DNA from 3 places in the Streptomyces hundungensis genome. Region 1 is predicted to be linked to each of the others. Evidence: riboswitches for the same ligand, from Rfam matches in the RefSeq annotation. Region 1 holds a riboswitch; each other region holds the start of a gene.

Region 1 (3,266 bases):
GGCGACGAGGACGCCGGTGAGCAGGGAGGCGAGGACGAAGACGGCGGCGCGGAAGCGGCCGGTGTCCAGGCCGAGCACGGTGGCGCCCTCCTCGCCGACGAGCAGCAGGTCCAGCGGGCGGGCCAGGGTGATCAGGACGAGGGTGCCGAGGGTGAGGGCGGCGGCGGGCAGGGCGAGCATGTCCCAGCGGGCGCCACCGAGGCCGCCGAGCGTCCAGTGCAGGACTTCCTGTACGTGTTCGGCGCGGGCGGAGGTGACCAGGATCAGGCTGGTGAGCGCGGACAGGACGTAGGAGACGGCGACTCCGGCGAGGACCAGGCGGCCGCCCGTCAGGGACCCGGCGCGCCGGGCCAGGGCGTACACGAGGACCAGCGCGGTGAGCGCTCCCGCGAAGGCGGCGGCGGGCAGGGCGACGGTGGTGGCCGCCCCCGCGCCGACCCCGAGGACGATGACGGCGACGGCTCCCGCGGAGGCTCCGCTGGAGACGCCGAGCAGGAAGGGGTCGGCCAGCGGGTTGCGCACGAGGGCCTGGAGGACGGTGCCGATGACGGCGAGCCCGGCCCCGGTGACGGCGCCGAGCACGACGCGGGGCAGCCGTACGTCGAGCACGATGGCCCGGTACGGGCCGGGTTCGGCGGCGCCGGTGACGATGTCCAGCACCTGGCCGGCGGGGATCCGCACCGAGCCGAGCGCGAGCCCGGCGAGGGCTGCCGCCAGCAGGACGAGGACGAGGCCGCCGAGCAGCGCGGGGTAGCGCAGACGGGAGCCCGGCCGGGTCCCGGTCACCGGCCCTGGCGCGCCAGGCTGTCGGGGCCCGCTCGCTGGCTCTGCCCCGCCCGGGCGTCGGAGCCCGGTCACCGGCCCTGCCGCGCCCGGCTGCCGGGCCTCGCTCGCTGGCGCTGCCCCGCCCGGGCGCCGGGTCCCGGTCACCGGCCCTGGCCCGTCCGCAGTTGCGAGGCGAGTTTCGCCACCGCGTCCGGTGCTCGGACGCCGGTCACCATGTCGGACAGCGGCAGCACGGCGAAGCTGTTGTTCTTGATGGCGGGGACGGAGGCGAGGGCGGGGTCGTCGCGCAGGCGCTTCTTCTTGGCGTCCACGCCGGTGCCGCCGTAGTCCAGGATCAGGATGGTCTCGGGGGCGCGGGCGACGACGTTCTCCCAACTGGCGTCGCCGAAGGACTTCTCCTTGAGGTCGTCCGCGAAGACGTTGCGACCGCCCGCGCGCGTCACGATGTCGTTGCCGATGCCCTTGCCGCCCACCGTGAACGCGGTCTTGTCGCCGCTGTCGTAGACGAACACGGGGCGCGGTGCGGCGCCCTCGCGCGCCGCCCGGGTGCGGGCGTTGGTCGCCTCGGCGGACCGTATCCAGGCCTCCGCGCGGTCGGGTACGCCGAAGGTGCGGCCCACCTCGCGGACCTCCTGGTACACGTCGTCCATGGTCGTCGCCGCGCCCTTGGGGCAGTTCTCCACGTTGAGGCGGGAGGTGATGCCGCTCTTGGCGAGGGTTTCGCGCGCGCGGCCCTCGTTGGCGGCGAACGCCGAGGCGTAACCGCCGTACACATGGTCGGGGTTGGCCGACAGGAGCTTCTCGTAGGAGGGGTAGGCGTCCGCGAGGACCGGCACCGAGCGGTAGTCCGCCGCGTACTTCGGGGCGATCCTGTCGTCCAAGTAGGCGGTGCCGACGAGGGACTTGGCGAGGCCCAGCTCCAGCATGACCTCCGTGGCGTGCTGGTTCATCGTGACGACCCGCTCGGGGGGCGCGGTGTAGGTGGTGGTCACCCCGCAGTTGGTGACCGTGTAGGGGAAGCCGGGCGCGGGGGCGCCCTTGGCCTCGGGCTGCGCCGGGGTGGTGCACGCGGCGAGCGGGAACAGCAGGGCGGCGGCGAGTGCCGCGCGGCGCCAGGGCATGGCTGAGCTCCTCCGAGGGGATTTCCACGTCCCCTGTCGTCGGGAGAAGGCGGCAGGTCAGTTCCTGGCTTCCGGCGCCGGGGCTCGTCCTCGGGGCCGGTCACAGTGGCGGGACCGTGCCGGATTCACACCGGCTTCCTGGGTCCTGCCGCCCACAACGTCATGATCAGTATGCCTCGACGACCTGGACGTCTTCCTCCGTGATCACGCCGTCCACGATGCGGTACGAGCGGAACTGGAACTCCCCCGCGCCGTCCGTGTCCGCCGTCGACACCAGGACGTAGTGCGCGCCCGGCTCGTTCGCGTACGTCACGTCGGTGCGCGAGGGGTAGGCCTCGGTGGCCGTGTGGGAGTGGTAGACGATCACCGGCTCCTCGTCGCGGTCGTCCATCTCGCGGTACAGCTTCAGCAGGTCCTGCGAGTCGAACTCGTAGAACGTGGGCGAGCGGGCCGCGTTCAGCATGGGGACGAAGCGCTCGGCGCGGCCGGTGCCCGCGGGGCCGGCGACCACACCGCACGCCTCGTCGGGGTGGTCGGCGCGGGCGTGCGCGACGAGCTGGTCGTACAGGGCCTGGGTGAGGGTCAGCATGTCGGCAAGGATAAGCATGCGGGCCGCCGCGTATCGAGTGTCGATACGAGACGGCCCGCATGGTGAGAACTTGCAGGTCAGCGCGCTAGCTGCGCTTCGCGAACGCCTTGTTCTCGGGGTTCTTGGCCTTGAGGACCAGGTAGGAGACGCCCAGGATCAGGGCCCACAGTGGCGCGCAGTACAGCGAGACGCGGGAGTCCTTGTCGATGCCCATCATCACGATGACCATGCCGATGAAGAGCAGCGCGAACCAGCTGGTCCACGGGGCGCCGGGGGCGCGGAAGGTGGACTGCGGGAGTTCGCCGCGGTCGGCCTTGGCGCGGTAGCGGATCTGGCAGACCAGGATCATGATCCAGGCCCACATGCCGGAGATGGTGGCGAAGGAGACGACGTAGTCGAACGCCTTGCCCGGCGCGACGTAGTTGATCCAGACGCCGACCAGCATGAGGGCGGCCGAGACCGTGGTGCCCACCAGCGGGGTGCCGCTCTTGGTCAGCTTGGTGAAGACCTTCGGGCCCTGGCCGTTGAGCGCGAGGTCGCGCAGCATGCGGCCGGTGGAGTACATGCCCGAGTTGCAGGAGGACAGCGCGGCGGTCAGCACGACGAAGTTGACGATGCCCGCGCCGATGCCGAGGCCCATCTTCTGGAAGGCCGCGACGAAGGGGCTCACGCCCGGCTGGAACTCGTGCCACGGGACGACCGAGAGGATCATGATCAGGGCGCCGATGTAGAAGACGGCGATGCGCCACGGCACGGTGTTGATGGCCTTG
Region 2 (3,266 bases), 2.4 Mb from region 1:
GTACGCGGTCAGCATGATCCGCTCGGCGAGCTTCGTGGACAGGGCCTTCGCCTCGGGGGAGTCGAAGGGCAGCCGCAGCTTGAAGAAGACGTCCTGGAGGCCCATCGCGCCCAGGCCCACCGGGCGCCACCGGGCGTTGGAGCGGCCGGCCTGCTCGGTCGGGTAGAAGTTGATGTCGACGACCCGGTCGAGGAAGGTCACCGCGGTGCGGACGGTCTCGTCGAGCCGCTCCCAGTCGATGTCGTGGGAGGCGGTGTCGACGAACGCGCCGAGGTTGACCGAGCCGAGGTTGCACACGGCCGTCTCCCCGTCGTCGGTCACCTCCAGGATCTCGGTGCACAGGTTGGAGGAGTGGACCGTGTGGCCGGGCTCCGCCGTCTGGTTGGCGGTGCGGTTGGAGGCGTCCTTGAACGTCATCCAGCCGTTGCCGGTCTGCGCCAGGGTGCGCATCATGCGGCCGTACAGGTCCCGGGCGGGCATGGTCTTGAGGGCGAGCCCCGCGGCCTCGGCCCTGCGGTAGGCGGCGTCGAACTCCTCGCCCCACAGGTCCACGAGCTCGGGCACGTCGGCCGGGGAGAACAGCGACCACGAGGCGTCGGCGTCGACCCGGCGCATGAACTCGTCGGGGATCCAGTGCGCGAGGTTCAGGTTGTGCGTACGCCGCTGGTCCTCGCCGGTGTTGTCGCGCAGCTCCAGGAACTCCTCGATGTCGGAGTGCCAGGTCTCCAGGTACACCGCGGCCGCACCCTTGCGCCGGCCGCCCTGGTTGACCGCGGCCACCGAGGCGTCCAGCGTCTTCAGGAACGGGACGATGCCGTTGGAGTGGCCGTTGGTGCCCCGGATCAGCGAACCGCGGCCGCGGATACGGGAGTACGAGAGGCCGATGCCGCCCGCGTGCTTGGAGAGCCGGGCCACCTGGTGGTAGCGGTCGTAGATCGAGTCGAGCTCGTCCAGCGGAGAGTCGAGCAGATAGCACGACGACATCTGGGGGTGGCGGGTGCCGGAGTTGAAGAGCGTGGGGGAGGACGGCAGATAGTCCAGGCGGCTCATCAGGCCGTACAGGGACGCCACTTCGTCCACGGCGGTGACCGAATCGTCCTCGGCGAGGCCGGACGCCACGCGCAGCATGAAGTGCTGGGGGGTCTCGATGACCTTGCGGGTGATCGGGTGGCGCAGCAGATAGCGGGAGTAGAGGGTGCGCAGGCCGAAGTAGCCGAAGCGGTCGTCGGCGCCGTCGGCGAGGGCCGCGTCCACCAGGGTGTCGAGGCGGGCGGCGTGGGCATCGACGAAGTCGGCCGTGCGGTCGGCGATCAGCCCCTCGCGGTGGCCGACCGCGACGGAGGCGGAGAACGACACCGCGCCCTGCGAGGCGGCCTCCTCGGCGGCGGTGAGCGTCAGGAGCCTGGCGGCGAGGCGGGAATACGCCGGGTCCTCCGAGATGAGCCCCGCTGCCGCCTCGGTGGCCAGTTCGCGCAACTCGGCGGCGTCGGAGCGGGAGTTGCGGCCCCGCAGCGCGGCCGCGGCGACCCGGCCGGGGTCGGTGTCCGCGAGGTCCGCGGTGAGCTCCGTCAGGGTCCGCAGCAGCGCGGTGCCCGGGGCATCCGCGAGCTCGTCGGTGATCGCTGAAGCGGGATCCGCTGGGGCGATGGTCACGGTGGGGGCACTCCCTCGCTCGGCACGGGGCGCTGCGGGGGAGGCGTCGGCGCGCCTCGGGGCAGCCCTCGGCGCGTCGTCCACCGGCCCAACCGCGAGGCCCGGACGTCTGGCACCCGGCTCGGTCGAACCGGGTACGCCGTCGGCAGGTGCTCGGACTCGACCCGTACGTATCCATACAGGTCATACCGTTGCGGGACAGTTCCGGATTCACACCGGATTCCCCTGCGGCGACAGCGAGCATGAGCATACATGTGGGGGGCGCCGCGGACCGCACCCCCCACATGTTGTGTCACCGGTCGTTTCGCCCCCGGCTGTCCTAGAGCTCCGCTATCGTCGGTGGCAGAGCGCTGAAGGAGGCGAGCCGCGATGACCGCGACTACAGACCGGCCCCACATGCTGACGGAGGATTTCGAGGCCGTCGCGCGCATAGCGGCGCGTGAGAGGGAGGGGACGCGGCTCGAATTCATCTACGGGGTCATCAGGAGCAAGGCCATGCCGGACGGCGATCACGGGCGCATCACCCAGTGGCTCACGCGCATCTGCCTACAGCATCGGCCGGAACTCTGGTTGCACCCCGGGCAGGGGATCAAGGCTCAGCAGAATCGGGCGGGGCGGGCGATCCCGGACGCAGCGCTCGCGCCATCCGACGCCTTCGTCGGCCAGGGCGACTGGGTGGACCCGGAACCGATCCTCATGGTGGTCGAGGTGACCTCGTGGGACTCCGACACCCACCGGCGGGACCACGTCGAGAAGCCACGCGCCTACGCGGAGACCGGCATCCCGGTGTACCTGTTGATCGACCGGGCCAAGTGCGAGGTCTCGGTCTACAGCGAGCCCGAAGGCCACCGGTACGCGTTGGTACGCACCCTTCCCTTCGGCCGGGACGTCGAACTCCCCGACCCCGTCGGCATCACGCTCCAGACCGAGCAGCTCAAGGACTGGGTGCGCTGATCGGTGCACACGAAAGGGCCGCCGCATCCTCCTGGGATGCGGCGGCCCTCTCCGTGCCGACAGCCGAACTCAGTGCGCCGCCCCCGCCGTCGCCGGCGGCAGCTCGGTGGTGACGCCCGGGTCGCCCGCGTCGGCCGTGTAGTCCTCCGGCGAGGTCTCGTCGATGCCGTCGGGGGCCTTGACGGCGCGCAGGACGACGGTGAGGACCACCGTCACCAGGATGTTCAGGACGAACGCCGTCAGGCCGATGTAGCCGATCTCGCCGATGCCGGGGATCTCCTTGGAGGAGCCGCCGAAGTGCTTCTGGGTGGGCGAGGCCACCCCGTACGCGGCGAGCGTGCCGTAGACCATGCCGACCGCCCAGCCCGCGAGCAGCGCCCAGCGGTGGAACCAGCGGGTGAACAGGCCGCCGACCAGGGCCGGGAAGGTCTGAAGGATCCAGATGCCGCCCAGGAGCTGGAAGTTGATGGCGACCGTCTTGTCCATGGTCAGGACGAAGACCAGCGCGCCGACCTTCACCACCAGCGAGACCAGCTTGGAGACCTTGGCCTCCTGGGAGGGGGTCGCGTCCCGCTTGATGAAGTCCTTGTAGATGTTGCGGGTGAAGAGGTTCGCCGCCGCGATGGACATGATGGCCGCCGGGACGAGCGCGCCGATGC
Region 3 (3,266 bases), 810 kb from region 1:
GTGACCGGCTCACCGCCCGGCTCATCGACGACGCCGAGACGCCCGCCTTCCTCTCCCTCGTCTGGAAGCACTCCCCCAGTCCCGCGGTGCGTGCGTTCCTCGCGCACGGCCGGCGGGCGTTCGGCATCTCGGGCACGGCCTGACTGCGGGGCGGTGCCACGCCTCAGGCGGCGCCCGCCCACTTCTGCTCGACCTTGCCGAACCGCCAGTACGCCAGGGCCGCCCCCCACACCACCACGAACAGGCCGACGATGACGAAGCCGACGTTGTCCAGGTTCAGGGACGCCACCCAGCCGCTGACCGGGTCGGTGAGGTCCAGCTTCTTGTGCAGGACGCCGACGAGCTCGATGGTGCCGATGAAGAAGGCCACCGCGATCGAGAGGCCCGTGATGGTGAGGTTGTAGTAGACCTTGCGCACCGGGTTGGAGAACGCCCACTGGTAGGCGAAGTTCATGAACGTGCCGTCGAGGGTGTCGAACAGGCTCATCCCGGCGGCGAACAGCAGGGGCAGGCACAGGATCGCGTACCAGGGCAGCCCGGCGGCGGCGCCCGTTCCGGCCATCACCATCAGGGTGACCTCGGTCGCGGTGTCGAAGCCCAGGCCGAAGAGGAAGCCCAGCGGGAACATCTGGCCGGGCCGGGATATGGACTGGGTGAAGCGGCGCAGGATGCGGTTCATGAATCCCCGCGAGTCCAGGTGGGCTTCGAGTTCCCGCTCGTCGTACGCGCCCGACCGCATCGCGCGGAACACCTTCAGGATGCCGAAGAGCGCCACCAGGTTGAGGGCGGCGATCAGGTACAGGAAGGAACCGGAGACGGTGGTTCCGACGACGCCGAGCACCTGGTGGGTGCTGGAGTCCTCGTTCAGGAGGACGCCGGCGAGCTGCGCGCCGCCCGCCACCAGGGCGGCCAGGACGACCACGACGCTGGAGTGGCCGAGCGCGAACCAGAAGCCGACGGAGACCGGCCGCTTGCCGTCCGCCATCAGCTTGCGGGTGGTGTTGTCGATGGCCGCGATGTGGTCGGCGTCGAAGGCGTGCCGCATGCCGAGCGTGTACGCGGTGATGCCGAGGCCGACGCCGTACGTCTTGGTGCCGACGGCGTAGTGCTCGGGGGCCACGAGCAGGAACAGGACGCCGAAGGCGACGACATGGAGGGCGGCTATCACCGCGAGGAGGACGGCGGTGCGCACGGTGTCCTCGCGCCGCCAGCGGAAGGAGGGCACCACGGGGGCGCCCGTATCGGGGGACGTGCGGACGGGCAGGGTCATTCGGGTCACGCTCCAGCACCTCGTGGATCACTTCGTGAGATGCCGCGGCCGGTCTCCTGGCTGACGGGTGGGTGCCTTGGTCCCGGCCTTCCCGGGCAGGTGGATCCTGGCCAGTGGCGTCGCGAGGGGACGGCGGCTCTCCGGAACCCGGAGAACCCGATCACAGTGGCGAGGGCCGCTCCGGTTTCGCACCGGTCTTCCCGAACACCACGGCCAGGTCACCCTAGACGCTGGTCAGTTGCCCGCACAGCTGCACAGCTGTGCAGGTATCGAAGATCACACCTGTCCGGGCGCCACGGCCCTGCGAGGATGCGGGCATGCATCTCGTCCCCGCCGAACGCGCCGGCCACCGCATCATCGACGGCCACCGGGTCTGCGACGCCGTCGCGGCCATCGGTGACCCGGACCGGGTGCGCGCCTGGGCCGACCGGTTCTCGCTGCTCGCCGACGCCAACCGGCTCGCCCTGCTCCTCGCTCTGCACCGGGCGGGCCCGCTGGCCGTCTCCGATCTCGCGGTGGCGACGGGCATGCGCGACCCGGCCGTCTCCCAGGCCCTTCGACTGCTCCGGGCGGCCGGAGCGGTCGCCGGCGAGAAGGAGGGGCGGGTGGTGCGCTATCGCGTGGTCGACGAGGCGACCGCGCGGCTCCTCGACGAGTACGCGGCGAACGCGCCGGTCTGAGGCGGAAGTTGGAGCGCCTCCGGGCGCGCCGAACCCGGCCCGTCCCTGGCCAACCATGGCCACCCCACCACACCCGGCCACACCCGGCCACACCCGGCCAGCCCGCCGCACCGCCGAACCCGGCCACCCCGCCCGAATCGTCTCCTCGGTTTCCCGAGGCACGATCCGGGCGGTCAGCGCCGGTCGCGGATCAGCGGCCGTCGTAGATCAGCGCGCGCACCATGCGGCAGGTGGCCTCCGACGGGGGGTGCACCCCGATCAGCGCCGCCATGGTGCGTATCGCGCGGTCGGGCGCCTGCTCGGGGCGGTAGACGCCCGTGTCGAGCAGGGCGATGGCCAGGCGCATCGCCTTCAGACGCCGGTTGTGGGACTCGTACCACACACGCGGGCGCCCCGCGGGCAGCGGCACCTTGTGCAGGGGCTGGAGGGACAGCTGTTTCGGGGCGTGCGAGGTGAGTACGGCAGCGGTCATGGGCGTCCTCCTGGGCGGTCGGGAACCCTCACTAACTGCCTCAATTTTACTGCGGGGCACTGACAATCGGCCCTGGCCGGCAGGGCTTTGGGGATGTCTCGCAGGTACCCTTGCCGCATGGAGATCTGGATCAATCCGGCCTGCTCGAAGTGCCGCAGCGCGGTGGACCTGCTGGACGCGGAGGGCGCCGACTACACGGTGCGCCGTTACCTGGAGGACGTGCCTTCGCCCGAGGAGATCCGGGCCGTGCTCGACCGGCTCGGCCTCGAACCGTGGGACATCACCCGCACCCAGGAGGCCGCCGCCAAGGAGCTCGGCCTCAAGGACTGGCCGCGCGACGCGGACGCCCGTGAGCGCTGGGTCGCGGCGCTCGCCGAGCACCCCAAGCTGATCCAGCGCCCCATCATCACGGCGGACGACGGCACGGCCGTGGTGGGCCGCACCGACGACGCCGTACGCGACGCCCTGTCCCGCTAGGCTAGCTCCTGACGCCCTCCGCCGAGGTCCGGTCAGTGACTGGATAGCTGAGACCGTCGTCGGCTTGGAGCGGGCGCCTCGGGGCCGTGAACACAAAGAGGCCCGCGCGCGGCCCTGCGATGCAGGGCCACGGGCCTTCGCTGTACTGGTCGCGGGGTCAGCCGCCCAGGTTGCGGTGCTCCTTCGTCGGGATTGAGAAGGTCGCCGGCCGCCGACGGGGCGGCTGGGTGGCGCAGGGCGGTGACCGGTACGGCACCAGGCTCGGTGCTGGGAGCCCAGACCATCCGTCAGGTGTCGTCCCACTCGCATCCTCAGCCGTGATCGGGGTGGGGGTGCCGTAAGAAGACGCCGTGGGTGTGGACGGCGC

Evidence for each region. A riboswitch is a leader RNA that binds a small molecule or an ion and turns the genes downstream of it on or off. The one in region 1 is predicted to bind cobalamin.
Region 2: linked by a shared signal. The riboswitch ahead of DWB77_RS13285 (ribonucleoside-diphosphate reductase subunit alpha) and the one ahead of DWB77_RS23735 (ABC transporter substrate-binding protein) in region 1 are both predicted to bind cobalamin.
Region 3: linked by a shared signal. The riboswitch ahead of DWB77_RS27340 (HoxN/HupN/NixA family nickel/cobalt transporter) and the one ahead of DWB77_RS23735 (ABC transporter substrate-binding protein) in region 1 are both predicted to bind cobalamin.

What each region holds. Positions count from the first base shown of each region.
Region 1 covers NZ_CP032698.1:5,355,374-5,358,639, reverse strand. The annotation lists gene DWB77_RS23740 (FecCD family ABC transporter permease) at 1-786, opposite strand, end outside; gene DWB77_RS23735 (ABC transporter substrate-binding protein) at 927-1,907, opposite strand; cobalamin riboswitch at 1,946-2,071, opposite strand; gene DWB77_RS23730 (Mov34/MPN/PAD-1 family protein) at 2,074-2,496, opposite strand; gene DWB77_RS23725 (amino acid permease) at 2,582-3,266, opposite strand, start outside.
Region 2 covers NZ_CP032698.1:2,994,799-2,998,064, reverse strand. The annotation lists gene DWB77_RS13285 (ribonucleoside-diphosphate reductase subunit alpha) at 1-1,653, opposite strand, end outside; cobalamin riboswitch at 1,782-1,944, opposite strand; gene DWB77_RS13280 (Uma2 family endonuclease) at 2,023-2,607, shown strand; gene mctP (monocarboxylate uptake permease MctP) at 2,677-3,266, opposite strand, start outside.
Region 3 covers NZ_CP032698.1:6,164,861-6,168,126, reverse strand. The annotation lists gene DWB77_RS27345 (LysR family transcriptional regulator) at 1-143, shown strand, start outside; gene DWB77_RS27340 (HoxN/HupN/NixA family nickel/cobalt transporter) at 164-1,270, opposite strand; cobalamin riboswitch at 1,300-1,497, opposite strand; gene DWB77_RS27335 (metalloregulator ArsR/SmtB family transcription factor) at 1,588-1,950, shown strand; gene DWB77_RS27330 (hypothetical protein) at 2,141-2,422, opposite strand; gene DWB77_RS27325 (arsenate reductase family protein) at 2,540-2,899, shown strand; gene DWB77_RS39015 (hypothetical protein) at 3,057-3,266, opposite strand, start outside.